2 regions of the Janthinobacterium sp. J1-1 genome follow, and region 2 is predicted to be linked to the other one. Evidence: predicted binding sites of a transcription regulator. Region 2 holds the regulator's gene; the other holds the start of a gene.
The links. Region 2 encodes FliA, which starts transcription of late flagellar genes. Its sites were predicted from a motif close to CTAAAGTTTNNNNNNNNNNNGCCGNTA; they were not measured.
Positions count from the first base shown of each region.

Region 1 (8,840 bases), 2.5 Mb from region 2:
TGGAAGCGGGCGCCGTCAATCCGCTCAACGAAGACTTCAGCATTGCCGATCTGCTGCACGATATCGTCGAGGATGCCCGTTTCGAAGCCGAGGCCGACGGACGCCAGATCGGCATCACCGTCAGCGGCGACGCCGATATCGCCAGCGCCATCGTCAACGGCCAGGCTGAACTGCTGGGGCGCGCGGTGGAAAACGTGGTGCGCAACGCCATCAAGCACAGCCCGGACGTCAGTGTCATCAGCGTGGTGCTGTCGCGCCATGACGAGGGCCGGCAGGTACATGTGAGCGTGCTCGATCATGGTCCCGGCGTGGCCGAGGCCGACCTGTCCGCCATCTTCGAGCCCTTCTTCCGCGCCAGCAACACGCAGAAATCGACCGATGGCCATGGCCTGGGCCTGGCCATCGCCCAGCATGTGGTCAAAGGCCATGGCGGCACCATTGCGGCACGCAACCGCAGCAGCGGCGGCCTGTGCGTGGAAATACGCCTGCCCGCCAAACAGCCGGGCTGACATCAAAACTTATGCCTGGGTGTCGATGATGCTGCCCAGGGTCGAGGTGGCCGAACGGGCCGGGCTGCTGGCCGTGTCCGCGCTGCTGGCGGCCTGACTGTCCTGTTTCTGCTGCGCCTGCTGAGCGGCGGCCGCCTGCAATTGCGCGATCTGCGCCTGCAGCGCCTGGATCTGCTGCGCCAGCTGCTCCTGCAATTTCTGCGCCGTTTCCGTCTGTTCGCCCTTCTGCGACTCCGTCAACTGCTTTTGCGCCGCCGTGATCTGCTTCTGCAGGGCAGCAATTTGCGTGCTGCTGCTGGAACTGCTGCTGCTGGCGGCCGCGCTGACCGCGCCGCCCGAACCGATTGCCGATACCATGATGATTGCCTCTTCTCTGTGTCAATACCATTATTATCGGCAAAGTTTCCTACAGATAAAGATGCACAAGTGTAAAGGCGGGTAAAGGCGGCCTGGCGGCGGACGCCGCTGTAGCGCGCTTCGCCAGCCCTGGCGGACTGGCTGATGCAGCGCCCCTGAATCAGGTCTTCGGCAAGGTCACGCCAACCTGGCCCTGGTATTTGCCGCCGCGGTCCTTGTACGAGGTCTCGCACACTTCGTCGGACTCGAAGAACAGCACTTGCGCCACGCCTTCGTTGGCGTAGATTTTCGCCGGCAAGGGGGTGGTGTTGGAAAACTCCAGCGTCACATAGCCTTCCCATTCCGGTTCGAACGGCGTGACGTTGACGATGATGCCGCAGCGCGCATAGGTGCTCTTGCCCAGGCAAATCGTCAGTACATTGCGGGGGATGCGGAAGTATTCGACGGTGCGGGCCAGTGCGAAGGAATTGGGCGGGATGATGCAATAGCCCTTGCCCGAGACGTCGACGAAGTTATTGGCGTCAAAATCCTTGGGATCGACGATGGTGGTGTTGATGTTTGTAAACAGCTTGAATTCATCGGCGCAGCGGATGTCGTAGCCATAGCTTGAAGTGCCGTAGGAAACGATGCGGTTGCCATCGCGTTCCTTGACCTGGCCCGGTTCGAACGGCTCGATCATGCCCGTTTGTTCCGCCATGCGGCGTATCCATTTATCGCTTTTAATCGTCATCGCTGGGGCATCTTTCTAGAATATCGGAATGGCTGGGGCGCGCAGCCTGGAGGGCAGCGGCCCGAATGGCAGGATTTTACGCGAAAACCCACTGGCTTTGGCCCTCTCATCCCGAATTTCCTCGCCTAAACCTGCCGTGCCAGCAGGGCCGTGATCATTTCATGTATCACCTGCGCCGTCAGCTCGGGCGCCTCCATGGGAAACAGGTGGCCGCCCGGCACTTGCCGGAAAAACCTGCCCACCAGTTTTTTGGTCGCCGCCAGGCCCGCCTGCCGGCATTCGACCGAGTCCAGGCCGCCAATAAAGCCGACCGGCACCGGCAAGCCGTCTTTCACCAGCGCGCCCACATGGTGCGGCAAGCCGCGATATACGTCTGTTTCCACTTCGCGCGTAAAACGCAGCTGCACGCCGTCGGGATGGGGCGCCAGGCCGCTGGCCATATAGTCGCGCAGCACCTGCGGCGCCCAGATGGAAAACAGCTCCTTGGCGGCAAAGTGGTCATGCGCCGCCTGCGCGTCCGGCCACACCTTGCGGCGCCGGGCCGAAAAACGCGCCGGCGAATAGCGCTCGCCGATGGCCGTGTTACGGGCCAGGCGCACGAACATGGCGCGCCAGCCGGCCACCACGGGCGAATCGAGCAGGACCACGCAGCGCACCAGGTCGGGCCGGGCCTTGGCCGCCATCACGCTCAGCATGCCGCCCAGCGAATGGCCGACCAGGATCACGGGCGCGCTGTAGCGGCGTTCCAGGTCATCGACCAGTTCGCGCACCAGCCCGGGCCAGCCGGCCGTGACCGGGTAGCGCGGATCGTGGCCATGCATGTCGAGCGCCTGTACCTCGTAGTGCTGGCCCAGCAGCGCAAACAGCTGGCGGTAGGTGCCGGCAGGATAACTGTTGGCGTGGGCAAAGTGGAGCTGCGGTAATGTCATGGCGGGTTCTGGCAGGCTGGGCGATGGATAATTGTAATGGCAGGCCGGCCAGATGGATCAGAGCGCGCACTCTAATTGCGGGGCAGTCACCGTTGCGCCGGGCACGAACGAGGCCAGCACTTCAGCAAGTTCCGCGACCGACTCCACCACGCAAAAGGCGCCGTCGAACGCATGGTGGCGGTTCATCTGGTTGCGCAAGATAATGCATTCCAGTCCGGCCGCGTTGGCGGCCCGCAAGCCGCGCGGCGCATCTTCCACCGCCACGCACTCGTCGGCCGCCAACCCCAGGTGCTGCAAGCCCAGCAGATAACCGTCGGGGGCCGGCTTGCTGGCGCCGTACGACTCGCGCGTCAGCACGAAATCGAACTGCTGGCGCAAGCCGCTGTGCGCATGGCTCAGTTCAAAATGTTCGTGGTAGGCGCTGGTGACCACGCCCATGCCCACATGCGGCCGCAAGGTGTCCAGCAAGTGGTCCATGCCCGGCATCGCCAGCTGCCGCGCCTGGCGCAGCCGTTCCCCGAACAAGCGCTTGCGCTCCAGCCGCAGCCGGTCGACCAGCGTGAGGTTGTGGCCCTGCCCCAGCAGCAGATGCCAGGCGCCATAGTTATTGTCCAGGAACCAGTCGAAAAACTGCTTGGGCGTCAGGTCGATGCCGTAGGGCAGCAGCAGATCACGGTTGCTTTCGTAAAACAGCTGCTCGGTATTGACCAGCACGCCATCGTTATCCCACAGCACGCCGCGGATGGTTTTCATGACGGTTTTACTTGAAGAAGATGTCGTAGGACAGTTTCACGATCAGCATCACCAGCAGCACCAGGAACAACACCCGCACAAAGGCGGCGCCACGGCGCACGGCGATCCAGGTGCCCGTCAGCGCGCCGAGGATATTGCACACCGCCATGGGCGCGGCCACCGCATACACGACGTGACCGGCCGGAATAAAGAAGGCCAGCGCGGCGACGTTGGTGGCGATATTGACCAGCTTGGAGCATGCCGAGGCCAGAATGAAATCAAAACCGAACACGCGGATAAACAGGAAGATCAGAAAACTGCCCGTGCCCGGCCCGAACAGGCCGTCATAAAAACCGATGGCGCCGCCGATCACCACCGCCAGGATGCGTTCGCGGGTACCCACCGTGCGCGCCTCGCGCATACTGCCGAAATCCTTCTTGATAAACGTGTAGATCGCCATGATGATGATCAGGACCAGCACCATCGGCCGCACCACCTGCTGCGGCACATAGGACACGGCGGCCGCGCCCATGAACGACATCACGAAGGCCGCGGCCACGGCCGGCAGCACCAGCAGCCAGGGCACATGCACCTTGCCGATAAATGAGCGCGCCGCAAACGTGGTACCGCAAGCGGACGCCAGTTTATTGGTGCCCAGCAAGGACGTCGACGCCATGTTCGGCATCAGGTTGAACAGCGCCGGCAACTGGATCAGCCCGCCCCCACCCACGGCGGCATCGATCAGGCCGGCAAAAAAGGCAAATAAACACAGCAGTGAAATAGTCAGCATGGCGGCAAGGGAGAGGATGGCAACAGGGCGAGTATAGGCCGCGCCGGTTTTTCTGGATGCAACTTCATATTGCGCTAAACGCAATCAGGCGTAACGCTTGACGAAATGGGCCGCTCTGCGCTCTACTGTCCTTTTACGCTGCGGGAACCTGGGAATGTCGATCAAGCTGATGTGGGAAATCCGCGCCTTTTGCACGGTGGTGGAAAAACGCAGTTTCGTGCACGCGGCGCGCATGCTGGGCCGCTCGCCGTCGGCGGTCACGCGCGCCATCCAGTTCCTCGAAGAAGCGATCGGCGCGGAACTGATCCTGCGCACGCAAAAGCAGTTCACCCTGACGACCGCCGGCGAAACCTATTACGCCTCGGCCAAGCACTTGCTGGAAACCCAGGCCGAAGCGGAAGATCAATTGGCCGAACTGAGCAATTCCCCGCAAGGCTGGGTGCGCATCTCGGCGCCCGAGATCCTGTCGCTGGGCTTTTTGCCGAAACTGGTGGCGCAGTTCTCGCGCGACTACCCGAACGTGTCGGTCGACATCCATTTCTCGGACAAGTCGATCGATCCGATCCAGGAAAAGCTCGACTTCGCCATCCGCGGCGCCTTCCCCCAGTCCAGCGAGCTGATCGGCTACGCCCTGTGGAACTACCGCCGCCACATGTACGCCGCGCCGGACTACGTGGCCCGCATGGACGCGCCAAGCGAGCCGGAAGAGCTGGCCGGCCACGACATCATCATGCACTCCGCCCCGCGCATCCTGCGCGACTGGCACTTTGTTTCCGGTGAACGCAATGTGCGCTACCAGGTCCAGCCGCGCTTTCGCTTTACCTCCGGCATCGCCACCTTCCAGGCCGCGCTGGAAGGCGCCGGCATCGCCCGCCTGGCCAGCTGGCTGGCCGAGCCGGCGGTGGCCAGCGGCAAGCTGATACGCGTGTGCCCCGCTTACCGCCTGACTTCGTCAAAAGAACTCGATCCCAGCATGCATGCGGTGTATGGCACGTCGAGGATGGCCAAGGGGGCGCGGTTGTTTCTCGAGTATGTGAAGAAGAAGGGGTTGGAGATTCCGGATGAGCGGGTGGCATGAAGCACATCGTCATGACACGATTCAGTGCCGCTGCCAGTACCGACGGTGCGTGCTGCGATACTTGTCAGCACCGAATTCGGCGCCAAATTTCATCATCACCGCCCCCTCCACATCCGTGCGCAGCCGCGTGATCCCCATCGTGCCATAGCGCTCGTACACCTCCGCCTTCGGATGCCGATACCGGTTCCGGTGCCCCACCTGGAAAATCGCCAGCGACGGATGGACGGCATTCAGGAATGCCTGCGTCGACGAGGTGCCGCTGCCATGGTGGGGCGCCAGCAGCACGTCGGCCGCCAGCGACTCGCGCGCGCGCACGAACAGCTCGCCCTCCTGCGCCGCTTCGATATCGCCGGCCAGCAGAATCGCGTGCTTGCCGGCCGTGATTTTCACGGTGCAGCTGCGGGCATTCGGTTTCAGGGTGATGTCGTGATGGGCTTCGGCCAGCGGATGCAGCATCTCGAAATGCACGCCTTCCCAGCTCCAGCGCTGGCCCGCCACGCAGCGCAGGTAAGGCTGGCCAAGCTTGCGCTGGAAGTCGACGGCCGGGTGGCCATCGGGCAAGGACGATGACAGCCAGCCCACCGGCACGTTTTCCAGCAAGGAGATGGCGCCGCCCGCGTGGTCGGTATCGCTGTGCGAGATGATCAGACCATCGAGCTTGCCGATGCCGCGTGCACGCAGATACGGCACGATGACCCTGCTGGCGCCGTCGGAATCGAGGCCGTAGGCCGGGCCCGTGTCGTACAGCAAGCGGTGCCGGTGCGTTTCCACCAGCAGGGCCATGCCCTGGCCCACGTCGAAGGCCGTGACCCACAGCTGGCCCGGTGGCGGGCTCGACGGCATGGCCGTCAGCAGCGGAATCCAGCTCAGCATGCCAGCCCAGCGGTGCGGCCAGCCGCGCGGCGCCAGCAGCCACAGGGTGCCGACAGCCGCCCAGCAAAAGCTCCAGGCCGGCGGTACGGGCGCGGTCCAGACGGCAAAGCGGCGCGCACCGAGCCAGTCCAGCACCTGCGCCAGCACCTGCACCAGGAAATGCGCCAGCAGCAGGATCCAGTCGCACAAGGGCGCGGGCAGCACGCTGCCCAGCAAGGACAAGGGCGTGACCAGCAGGCTGATGACGGGTATCGCCAGCGCATTGGCCACCGGTGACACCAGGGACACCTGCGCGAACAGCAGCATGGTGAGCGGCACCAGACCCACCGTCACCACATATTGCGTATGCGCCCCCAGCGCAATGGCGGCCCTGGCCCGCTGCCAGCGGCTGGCATCCACTTCCGGATGACTGGCCATGCGGCCGACGGTCGCATACAGAATCGTGGCGACCGCGCCGAACGACAGCCAGAAACCGGGCCACAGCACGGCCCACGGGTCGAGCAGCACCACCACGCCCAGCGCAAGGCACAGCACGTGGGTAATGCTGGTGATGCGGCCCAGACACAGGGCCAGCGCCACCACGATCAGCATATACAGGGTGCGCTGGGCCGGCACGCCGAAGCCGGCCAGCAGCACATACAGCAAGGCGGCCAAGGCGCCGGCCAGCGCGGCCACTTTTTGCGCCGGCAGGAACAAGGGCAGCTGGCGGTCGGTGAAAAAGGAGCGCCGCCACAAGGCGCCCGCGCCCAGCGCGAACATGCCGGCGATCATCGTGATATGCAAACCCGAAATGGAAATCAGGTGGCTGACACCGGTGCGGTTGAACACCTGCCAGTCCGACTGGGGAATCGCGCGCTGGTCGCCCACCACCAGCGCCACGATCACGCCCGCATACTCCTTGCCCCGCAGGCTGCGCAGGATGCGCGCGCGCAGTGCCGCGCGGCTGGCCTGCACCACATTGCCGAAGCCGGGTGCAAAGCTGTCCAGCCGCAGGTTCGGTGTATCCACTCTCGGCGCCGGCCGCACATAGCCGGTGGCGCGCACGCCCTGCTCCAGCAGCCACACCTCGTAATCGAAACCGTGCGGATTCGCGTTGCCGTGCGGCCGTTGCAGGCGCACCGTCAGCTGCCAGCGCTCGCCCGGCTGCACGTCACCCACCTCATTGGTGACTTCATCGCGAAAGCCGGCATACCAGGACAAGGCGATCAGCGGCGGCACCACGTCGCCGCCGGCGCTTTCGACGGCAAAATTGAAGCGCACGCCCTGCTGGAATCGATACGGCAGGCTGGCGACGGTGCCGATTATCGTGATGTCGCGGCCCTCGTCGGCCAGCGCCAGCTGGGGTGCGAGCGCCAGTTGCGCCAGCCACGCGGCCCAGTAAAAACCCAGCGCCAGGCCGCAGGCCAGCGCAGCCACCGCCTTCACGGCCAGGTGGCGCCGCCGCAGCAACAGCAGCGCGCCCAGGCAGACTGGCAGCAGCAATATCAGCACCAGCCCCGGGTGCCGCGGCAGGCTCGCTTGCATCTGCAGCCATGCGGCGCCAAAGGCAAAGGCAAGGAGGACGATGCGCATATCGGTGGGCGGCAGTTGCATGGCAAGTCGTTCAATATAGCCTTGCCGGACAAGCCTGGTTTGCGCCAGATCATCCCTGCCCGGCACGGTATAATCGGTGCTGCATCCTCCACACCCAGGCATTCCATGACTTCCTCCGCACCACCCGCCAGCACTCCTGCCGACAGCAACGACCTCGCCGAAGACAATAACGACGCCACCCTGGTGGCGGAACTGGGCGAACTGGCCGAGCATGTGCGGCTGGTGAAGATGGAAGGCCGCGTGTTCGTGCGCTTTTCGGGCGAAGTTCGCGCGGGCGGCTTGCGCGTGCCGTATGCGCTGGTGCCGAGCCAGGGCGTGCTGGCGCGGCCGGCCAAGTGGCGCAAGATGGACCGCGAGGCCAAGCTGGCGCTGGTGCGCGAACGGGCCGGGCAAGCCGTGTTTGACGAGCTGCGCCAGCATGTGATCGATTTCGTGGCCGATATCGCCGGCCAGAGCGAGGACGTCGACGCCGACCCGATGCTGTTCCTGCATACCCTGGCCGACATGCAGACGTCGGAGCCGGCCGGCATGGTGTTCGACCGCATCCGCCAGCGCTTCAACCACGCCATCGAGCGCCAGCAGGAAGAACAGCATGCGGCGCGCACGCGCCAGAGCATCAACCTGGCCGAATATCCGGCCTCGTTCGAGATGGCGCGCCGGCTGCCGCGCCGCTTTGTCGCGCTGCTGGGTCCCACCAATTCCGGCAAGACGCACCGCGCGATGGAAGCGCTGGTAAAAGCGAAAAACGGCGTCTACCTGGCGCCACTGCGCCTGCTGGCGCTGGAAAACTACGAGCGCCTGCAGGAGGCACGGCCACACGGCAAACCGCTGGCGGTCAACCTGATCACGGGCGAAGAGCGCCGCACGGTGGACAACGCCACCCACGTGGCCAGCACGGTGGAGATGCTGGACACGAAAACCGTGGTCGAGGTGGCCGTCATCGACGAGATCCAGATGCTGGCCGATCCGGACCGGGGTGCGGCCTGGACGGCGGCCGTCTGCGGCGCGCCGGCCCACACCGTCTACCTGGTGGGCGCACCGGAAGCGCGGCGCGCGATCGAGGCGCTGGCCGAACGGCTGGAGTGTCCGCTGGAGGTGCATGTGCTGAAACGCATGGCGCCGCTGTCGATGGAGCCCACCGCCGTGCGCAAGGTGCGCAACCTGCGCCGTGGCGACGCGGTGATCGCGTTTTCGCGCCGCGAAGTGCTGATGTGGCGCGACATGATCACGGAAACCGGGCTGTCGGTGG
Region 1 is NZ_CP132339.1:5,000,028-5,008,867, forward strand. It holds gene Q8L25_RS22880 (ATP-binding protein) at 1-509, shown strand, start outside; gene Q8L25_RS22885 (FlxA-like family protein) at 519-866, opposite strand; gene dcd (dCTP deaminase) at 1,027-1,596, opposite strand; gene Q8L25_RS22895 (alpha/beta hydrolase) at 1,722-2,525, opposite strand; gene Q8L25_RS22900 (HAD family phosphatase) at 2,583-3,278, opposite strand; gene Q8L25_RS22905 (TSUP family transporter) at 3,286-4,047, opposite strand; gene Q8L25_RS22910 (LysR family transcriptional regulator) at 4,202-5,125, shown strand; gene Q8L25_RS22915 (DNA internalization-related competence protein ComEC/Rec2) at 5,147-7,570, opposite strand; gene Q8L25_RS22920 (helicase-related protein) at 7,697-8,840, shown strand, end outside.
Region 1: a site for FliA is predicted at 901-927, ahead of Q8L25_RS22885 (FlxA-like family protein). Genes of this name have one in related genera too.

Region 2 (8,840 bases):
CGCGCCCGGATCGAACAGCACGCTGGCATTGATTTCCACGCTGACGCCACGGCTGGTCTGGGTCACGCGCACCTTGCCTTCTTTCACCAAGGGCGCCAGGGTCGACGTCAGGTCCTGCGCCAGGCGCGTCATGTGTTCGCGTTCGCGCCGGATCGCTTCGGTACGGCGTTTCAGGGCCGGGTTCGGCAGCGGGATCGCCTGCGGCGCTTCCATCTGGATCGGTGGCGCGCCCTTGTCGAGGCTGAAGGCGGTGCCGATGGCGTCGGAAAACACGCGGTACTTGCCTTCATTGACCTGCGAGATCGCGTACATGACGACAAAAAAGGCGAACAGCAGGGTAATAAAATCGGCGTAGGAAATCAGCCAGCGGTCCTGGTTGTCCGGCTCTTCGTCATACTTCCTGCGCGCGCGCCGCATCATGGTCAGTGCTCGCTCAGTGCTCGTGAAGCAGGCTGGCCACGCGCTCTTCGATGATGCGCGTATGGTCGCCGGTGGCGATGTCGTAGAACACGGCGGCCGTGATTTCATACTGCACCACGCGGCGCGAGACGATGGCCTTCAATTTGTTGGCCACCGGCAGGAACAGCAGGTTGGCCAGGCCGACGCCGTAGATGGTCGACACGAACGCCACCGCGATGCCGCCACCGAGTTTGCTCGGGTCGGTCAGGTTTTCCATCACGTGGATCAGGCCCAGCACGGCGCCGAGGATGCCGATGGTCGGCGAATAGCCGGCCGCCGATTCCCAGATTTTCACGGCCTGGCGTTCGGCCAGTTCATAGGCGGTGATTTCCACGTCGAGCAACTGGCGCAGCTTGTCGGGCGCGATGCCGTCGACGATCATGCGCAGGCCCTTGGCGTTGAAATGGTCGGCCGTGCTTTCCATCATGCGTTCCAGCGCCAGGGTGCCGTCGCGGCGCGCCGTCAGGCTCCACTGGCTGATGTCGCGGCCCAGCTCGGCACGCATGTCGACCGGCGGAAAAAATACCCAGCGCAGCATTTCCAGCCCGCGCACAAAAGTGCGCAAGCGGGTTTGCAGCAGCACCGCGCCGAAGGTGCCGATCACGACAATGGCAAAGGCGGCCGGCTGCAGCAAGGAGGCCATCTTGCCCCCTTCGAGCGCCTGGCCGACCAGCAGGCCCGCCAGCGCCAGCGCCAGCCCGATTACGCTGGACCAGTCCACGCCTGCTCCCTCAAGGTTGCGCGCAGGCGCGCGACGGCCTGGGTGTGCAGCTGCGACACGCGCGATTCGGACACGCCCATCACGGCGCCAATCTCCTTGAGATTGAGCTCTTCCTCGTAATACAGACTCATCAGTATTTTCTCGCGTGGCGGCAGCGCGTCGATGGCGTCGATCACGGACTGCCGGAAATCGGTATCGAGCAGCGAGCGCAGCGGGTCGCTGTCCTCGTCCACGCAATGGCGGTCGAGGAAGCTGTCATTGCCGTCCGGATCATGGAAGTCTTCATAATAGACCAGCTGGTGGCCACCGCCCTCGCCCAGCATTTCCTGGTAATCGACCAGCGATATCTTGAGCAGCTTGGCCACTTCCGATTCGGTCGGCGGATGGCCCAGGCGCTGCTGCAAGGTGCTCATCGCCTCTTCGATCTTGCGCATGTTCTGGCGCATGCTGCGCGGCAGCCAGTCGCTGGTGCGCAACTCGTCGAGCATGGCGCCGCGGATACGCAGCACGGCATACGTCTCGAACTGCGCGCCATGCGTCTCTTCATAGCGGGTGATGGCATCGAGCAGGCCGATCATGCCGGCCTGGATCAGGTCGTCGACCTCGACCGAAGGCGGCAACTTGGCCTTCATGTGGTGCGCCAGGCGCTTTACCAGCGGAATGTGTTCCGTCAGCAAATGATCCTTGTTCGACTTCCCTTTGACCGTGTACATAGGCTACTTATTATTATCTTGTGAGAATGCTGCAAAATCATCAGGCGCTGAAATGGTGTGGACTCCCCGTCTGGTACAAGGTGGTGCCCAGCACCGGCGCCGCCGAGCGGGCCAGCCGTTCGGCCAGTCCGCGAAACGCCACCGATGCGCCAGCCAGCGGAAACGCATCGATCACGCTGCGGCCCAGCCGCGCCGCCCGATGCAGGTATTCGTCGGCCGGAACCGAGCCCATCGACGTCAGCTTCACGGCCAGGTAGCGGCTTGCCGCTTGTGCCATATTATCGTATACCACTTTTGCTTCCGTTTCGGAAGCGCCGGTGACGAGAATGCCGAAAGGACGGCGGCCCAGTTCCTGGTTCAGGCGCTTGATCAGGCAGTAGGCGGCCTTGATCGAAGTGGCGCTGGTCGAGACCTGCACCACGATATCGGCGCTGGCCATCATCGGCACCGGGAAGCAGGCGCCGCCCTGCCCGGCCATGCTCATGTCGCCGTCGACCAGCACGATGCCAGCCTGGCGCGCCATCACTTCAAAGGTCTTGGCCAGGCGCCGCGCTTCGTCCTCGCTGGCGTAGCCGGGGCCATCCATCAGATGGTCGCGCGCGCCCAGGCTGGCCACGCCGAAGCCTTGCGGCACCTGGTGGATCACCTGGTTCAGGCCGCATTGCTGGCGCGCCACGTCGAGCAGGCTGGCGCCATGTGCCAGGCCCAGCCGGGAAGCGACGCCGTCGCCGCTGGTGCTGGCATCGAGCAGCAGCACCTCATTGCCGGCGTGCGCCAGCGAAGCGCCGAGGTTGACCAGCATCGCGCCCTTGTCGTCCTGCGGCGTGGCCGACAAAAACGTCAGCACGCGCGGCTGCGCGCCAGCGAGCATGCGGCGCAAGCCTTCGGCCTGGTCGAAATCAAAATTAGCCACCGTGCACCCCGCGTGCTTCATTGTTGCGGGTAGCGGCCTGGGCCATCAGCAGCGGCAGTTCGTCGTCGGCAAACTGGGTCGCGGCGGAATCGCGCTTGAGCTTGAAGGCGCGGTCGATCAGGTAGCCGCGGTCGGCCAGATAGAGATCTTCCGGCACGCGCTGGCCGTTCGAGACGTAGAACAGATTGAGTTTCTGGCGGATCACCACGTCGAGCACATTGCCGATCGAGGCCGCCTCATCGAGCTTGGTCATGATGCAGCCGGCCAGGCCGCTGCCCTGGTAGGCGCGCACCACTTCGTTCAGGGTTTCCTGGGTCGCGGTCGAGTTCAGGCACAGCAGGCGTTTCACATCGGCGCCGGCGCCCGACAGCATCGCCACCTGTTCCGTGACCATCTGGTCGCGCTGGCTGACGCCGACCGTGTCGATCAGCACCGTATGCTTGTTCTTGAGTTCTTTCAGGGCGATGCGCAGGTCGGCCTCGTCCTTGACCGAATGCACCATCACGCCGAGGATCTTGCCGTAGATGCGCAGTTGCTCGTGGGCGCCGATACGATAGGCATCGGTGGTGATCAGGGCCAGCTTTTCCGGACCGTGGCGCATCACGCAGCGCGCGGCCAGCTTGGCGGTGCTGGTGGTCTTGCCGACACCGGTCGGGCCGACCAGGGCGAACACGCCGCCCTGCTCCAGCATCGCGTCTTCATTGGCCATGGTGTTCAGGTTGCGGCTCAGCACGGTCTTGATCCAGCGCATGCTTTGCGCGCCGTCCAGGCCGGCCGGCAGCTTGTCGATCAGGTAGCGCGCCAGGCTGGCCGAAAAACCGGCCGCCAGCATTTCGCGCAGCACCACGTTTTTTTGCGGCTCGCGCTGCTGGGTGGCGCTCCAGGAAATTTCGGCCAGCTGGGTTTCCATCATGCCGCGCATGGCGCGGATTTCATTCATCATGCCGTCGATATCGGCCGTGGCATTCTTTTTCACATGCGCCAGCGCGCTGGTCATCATCTGCTGCATGCGCGCCATGTCCAGGGCTTCGGCAGGCGCCGCGGCAGGACGGGACGGCGGCGCGGACGGGCGCTGCGGCACGGCAAACTGGGTCTGCAACTGCGGACGCGGCTGCGACATTTCGGAGGCGGCCGGCGGCGACGACAGCGAGGCGGCGTCATCATTGGCCAGCGCCAGGATTTCCACCACGCCATCACCCTGGCGATTCGACAGGATCACGGCGTCCGGACCGAGCGCTTCACGCACCTTGCGCAGCGCATCGCGCGAGGTCGGCGCGGTAAATTTTTTCACATTCATGACCAAGCTCCCATGGCAGGGTTGGCGTGTTCCTGGCTGAACTGTGTGACCATCATCGACTCCTGTTGCGTGAGCGATGCCTCCCAGATGGGACACGGATCACTCTGACAGCCTCCATTATTGGGGATGCGCCAAAGAAATGATAGAAGGAACAGGACCGGAAATGTCCCGTATTTCAATTTGCCGAGCGGAAATTGGAATCTTTGCCACCGTTTTACTGCGCACCGACCAGACTGGTCACCCGAATCGTCTTGGTTTCCGGCACTTCCGCATGCGACAGCACCTTCAGTTGCGGCAAGGCGCGGCGCAGGAAACGCGACAGCAGCGCGCGCAGCGGCGCCGGCACCAGCAGCACCGGCGTCAGGCCCATGGCTTCCTGCTGTTGCGCCGCCAGCCCCGCCTGGTGGGCGATGGTGTCGGCCAGGCCGGGCTCGATGCCGGCACCGTCGCCGCCGGCGCCCATGGCCTGCATCAGCAGGCGTTCCAGGCGGTTGTCCAGGGTCATCACCGACAATTCGGCGGCGCCGGGGAACAGCTGCTGCACGATGGCGCGGCCCAGCGACACGCGCACCAGGGCGGTCAGGTCGGTCGGGTCCTGCGTGTGCACGGTGTGCTCGGCCAGGGTTTCGATAATCGTGCGCATGTCGCGGATATGCACGCCTTCCATCAACAGGTTCTGCAGCACTTTTTGCAGAGTCGACAGCGACAGCATCTTCGGCACCAGGTCTTCCACCAGGCGCGGCGCGTCCTTGCCCAGGTGGTCGAGCAGCGATTGGACTTCGGCGCGGCCCAGCAGTTCCGAGGCATGCGAGGTGATCAGGTGATTCAAATGGGTCGCCACCACGGTGCCCGCGTCGACCACCGTGTAGCCCATCGACTGCGCCTGGTCGCGCAGGGCCGCATCGATCCAGGTGGCCGGCAGGCCGAAGGCCGGGTCGGTGGTCGACACGCCAGGCAGGCTGCCGCTGGCCATGCCGGGATTGATCGCCAGGAACTGGCCATTGAACGATTCGCCGACGCCCACTTCCACCCCCTTGAGGGTGATGCGGTAGGCCGACGGTTTCAGTTCCAGGTTGTCGCGGATATGCACCGGTGGCGCCAGGAAACCGACTTCCTGGGCGAATTTCTTGCGGATGCCCTTGATACGCTTGAGCAATTCGCCGCCCTGCGATTTGTCGACCAGCGGGATCAAGCGATAGCCCACTTCCAGGCCCAAGGTGTCGACCGGCATGATGTCTTGCCAGCTGGCCTCTTCCTGCTCTGGCGCCACGGTCGCCTGCGGCGCTTCGGTAGGTATTTCCGCGTCGGCTTTCTTCTTCTGCGCCGTCTTGGTGATCAGATAGGCCGAGCCACCGAGCGCGCCGGCCAGCAGCAGGAACACCAGGTTCGGCATGCCGGGGATCATGCCCATGCCGCCGATAATGCCGGCGGTGATATACAGCACTTGCGGTTTGGCAAACAACTGGCCCACCAGCTGGGTGCCGATGTCCTGGTCGCTGGCCACGCGCGAGACGACGATACCGGCCGCGGTGGAAATGATCAGCGAAGGAATCTGCGCCACCAGGCCGTCACCGATGGCCAGCAGGGTGTAGTTTTTCAAGGCATCGGCAAAGCCCATGTCGTGCTGGATCAGGCCGACCAGCAGGCCGCCGATAATATTGATTACGGTCACCATGATGCCGGCGATCGCATCGCCGCGCACGTATTTGCTGGCACCGTCCATGGCGCCGTAGAATTCCGCTTCCTGCGCCACTTCCGTGCGGCGGCGGCGCGCCTCGTCTTCGACGATCAGACCGGCGTTCAGGTCGGCGTCAATCGCCATCTGTTTACCAGGCATGGCGTCGAGCGCAAAGCGGGCGCCCACTTCGGCGATACGGCCGGCGCCCTTGGTGACGACGGTAAAGTTAATGATGGTCAGGATGATAAACACCACGATACCGACCGTGTAGTTGCCGCCGATCAGGAAGTGGCCGAACGCCTCGATCACTTTACCGGCCGCGTCCGCGCCCGTATGGCCCTCGGTCAGCACCACGCGGGTCGACGCCACGTTCAGCGACAGGCGCAGCATGGTCGACACCAGCAGGATGGTCGGAAACGCCATGAAGTCGAGCGGCTTGACGGTATACAAGGCGGTCAGCAGCACGATGATCGACAGCGCGATATTGAAGCTGAAGAAGATATCGAGGATAAACGCCGGCAGCGGCAGCACCATCATCGCCAGCAGCATGATGATGATGATCGGCGCGGCCAGGCCCCTGCTGGCATTGTTGTTCATGCCGCTCAGCCAGGCTGGCATTCTCAAGCCGTTCATGGTGTGCTTCCTTTATTGTTCTTGTCTGCGCCTGGCGCGGGTTTGCTCTGCGCGGCGGGATTGAGCGGGTCCAGTTCCGGCGGCACGTCGAGTTTTTTCGGCTTGTCGGGGCGCTGGCCGTGACCGTTGCCATGGCTGCGCAGCTGGAATACATAGGCCAGCACTTCGGCCACGGCGCCGTACAGGGCTTCGGGAATCTCGTCGCCAATCTCGGTATGCTTGAACAGCGCACGCGCCAGCGCCGGCGCTTCCAGGATGGCGACCTTGTGTTCGCCCGCCAGTTCGCGGATTTTTGCGGCCACCTCGTCGGCGCCCTTGGCCACCACCTGCGGCGCACCGCGCGAATTCTCGCCGTATTTCAGCGCCACCGCATAATGGGTAGGATTGGTCACCACCACGTCGGCGGTCGGCACGTCGGCCATCATGCGCCGGCGCGACATCTCGTGCTGCAGCTGGCGGATCTTCTGCTTGATCTGCGGATTGCCGTCCGACTCCTTGGCTTCCTGCTTGACTTCCTGCAGGGTCATTTTCATCTTGTTGGCGTAGTGCCACATCTGGTACGGACCGTCGATGGCGGCGATCAGGCCCAGTGCGCCGACGATAAACAGAAAGGCGCTGATCAACATGCTGATCATGTGGCCCGAACCGGCGCGCAGGGACTCAACCGACAGGCCCAGCACGGCATCCTTGTGATGCTGCATCACCAGCCAGGCGACAAAACCGACCACCAGGGTCTTGGCCAGCGCCTTCAGCAATTCGACCAGGGCATTTTTCGACACCATGTTGCCCAGCCCGCGTATCGGATTGAGCTTGCCGAAATTGGGCGTAAACGCTTTCGAGCTAAACAGCCAGCCGCCCACCAGCAGCGGCGACGCCAGCGCCACCACCATGATCGCCACCGCGTACGGCAGGCAAGTGAGCAGTACCGAGGTGACGTCGCTGGCGACGCGCAAAATCATGGTATTCGGATTGAGTATCTGTTCCCGGTCCAGGGTCAGGCCGGACACCATCACGGCCGTCAGCCGGCGCACGATGGCGTCGCCGGCAAACCACAGGCAGCATCCCGACGCCATCAGCACCGTGAACGTCGCCACTTCACGCGATCGCGGAACGTCGCCTTCCTCACGCGCCTGCTCGAGGCGCTTCGGTGACGCGGCTTCGGTCTTTTCTGCGTCGCTGTCTTCCGACATCAATCAACTCCGGTGAAGTCCTGCGGCCACGACTGGCGCATGATGGACTGAACAAGCAGTATTATTGCCGCCCGGCCCGAATTGCCATGCAGGGAACAGGAGGGCAAATGCCCTGCATTTCGGTTTGCCACAATGAAACTTAACGCGAGCGGCGGGTTTCGGCCTGTTTCAGCGTTTGTTCGATGGCGCCAAACAGCGACTTGCCGTCCTCGCCCAGCATCTCGATGCGGACGGTATCGCCGAACAGCATGTACGGCGTGCTGATAACGCCATCGGTATTCATCTCCTGGTTTCGCCGCTCAACGATGCTGCAAAATCCCTTCTTGACTTCCTTGTTGGCGACGCCGCCGGCGCTCACCACGCTACCGGCGCGGGCCGGGCGCGTCTGGCACAGGTGGGCCAGCAATTGCGGGTAATTGAAGGCCATGTCGGCGCCGGCCTGCGGCTGGCCGCTCAACTTGCCGTTCAGGCTGCAACGCACGGGCAGGTGCACCTTGCCGCCGCGCCAGGCATCGCCCAGTTCATCCGGAGTGATCGCCACCGGCGAGCAGGCCATGCCGGGTTTCGACTGCACCAGGCCGTAGCCGTTGGCCTGTTCCGCCTGCGCCAGGTTGCGCAAGCTGATGTCATTGACCAGCATCAAGAGCTTGATGTTCATGTGCGCCTGGTCGGCCGTCGCGCCCATCGCCACGTCATCGGTAATGACGGCAATCCCCGCTTCGTAGTCGATGCCCCATTGCTCGTAAGCGAGCATGATCTCGTCCTGGGCGCCCAGGAAAGCATCGCTGGCGCCCTGGTACAAGCGCGGCGCATCGCGCAGGTCAGGCGGCACGCCTTGACCGGCCGCCTTGCAGGCGCGCTCGATCTGCTGCAGATAGGCCGCGCCCGCCGCCCGCTGGCTGCTGCGCGGCAAGGGCGCCATGCAGTTGGCCGGCTCGAAGTCGAACGCGCGGTGGCCGCGCCCGCTGTTGATGGTCTGGTACAGCAGGTCCAGCTGGGGCGCGATAAAGGTCCAGTCGTCGAGCGCCTTTTGCAAGGTGGAGGCGATGCCATCGGCCAGGTGCGCCGTTTTCAGGTCGCGCGAGACGACAGCCAGCTGGCCATCGCGGGTGCCGTCATTCAGTGTTGCTAATTTCATGTGGGGACAACTTCGTCAAAAAATACGCGAAAAAGCCGGGATAACCCGGCTTTCGTGCTAGTGGGATAAGATCAAGCCAGCAAGGCGATCTGTTCCGG
Region 2 is NZ_CP132339.1:2,461,405-2,470,244, reverse strand. It holds gene motD (flagellar motor protein MotD) at 1-417, opposite strand, end outside; gene Q8L25_RS11200 (flagellar motor protein) at 434-1,180, opposite strand; gene Q8L25_RS11195 (RNA polymerase sigma factor FliA) at 1,162-1,893, opposite strand; gene Q8L25_RS11190 (antiactivator of flagellar biosynthesis FleN protein) at 1,934-2,806, opposite strand; gene flhF (flagellar biosynthesis protein FlhF) at 2,799-4,103, opposite strand; gene flhA (flagellar biosynthesis protein FlhA) at 4,318-6,414, opposite strand; gene flhB (flagellar biosynthesis protein FlhB) at 6,411-7,604, opposite strand; gene Q8L25_RS11170 (fumarylacetoacetate hydrolase family protein) at 7,744-8,742, opposite strand; gene Q8L25_RS11165 (16S rRNA pseudouridine(516) synthase) at 8,814-8,840, opposite strand, start outside.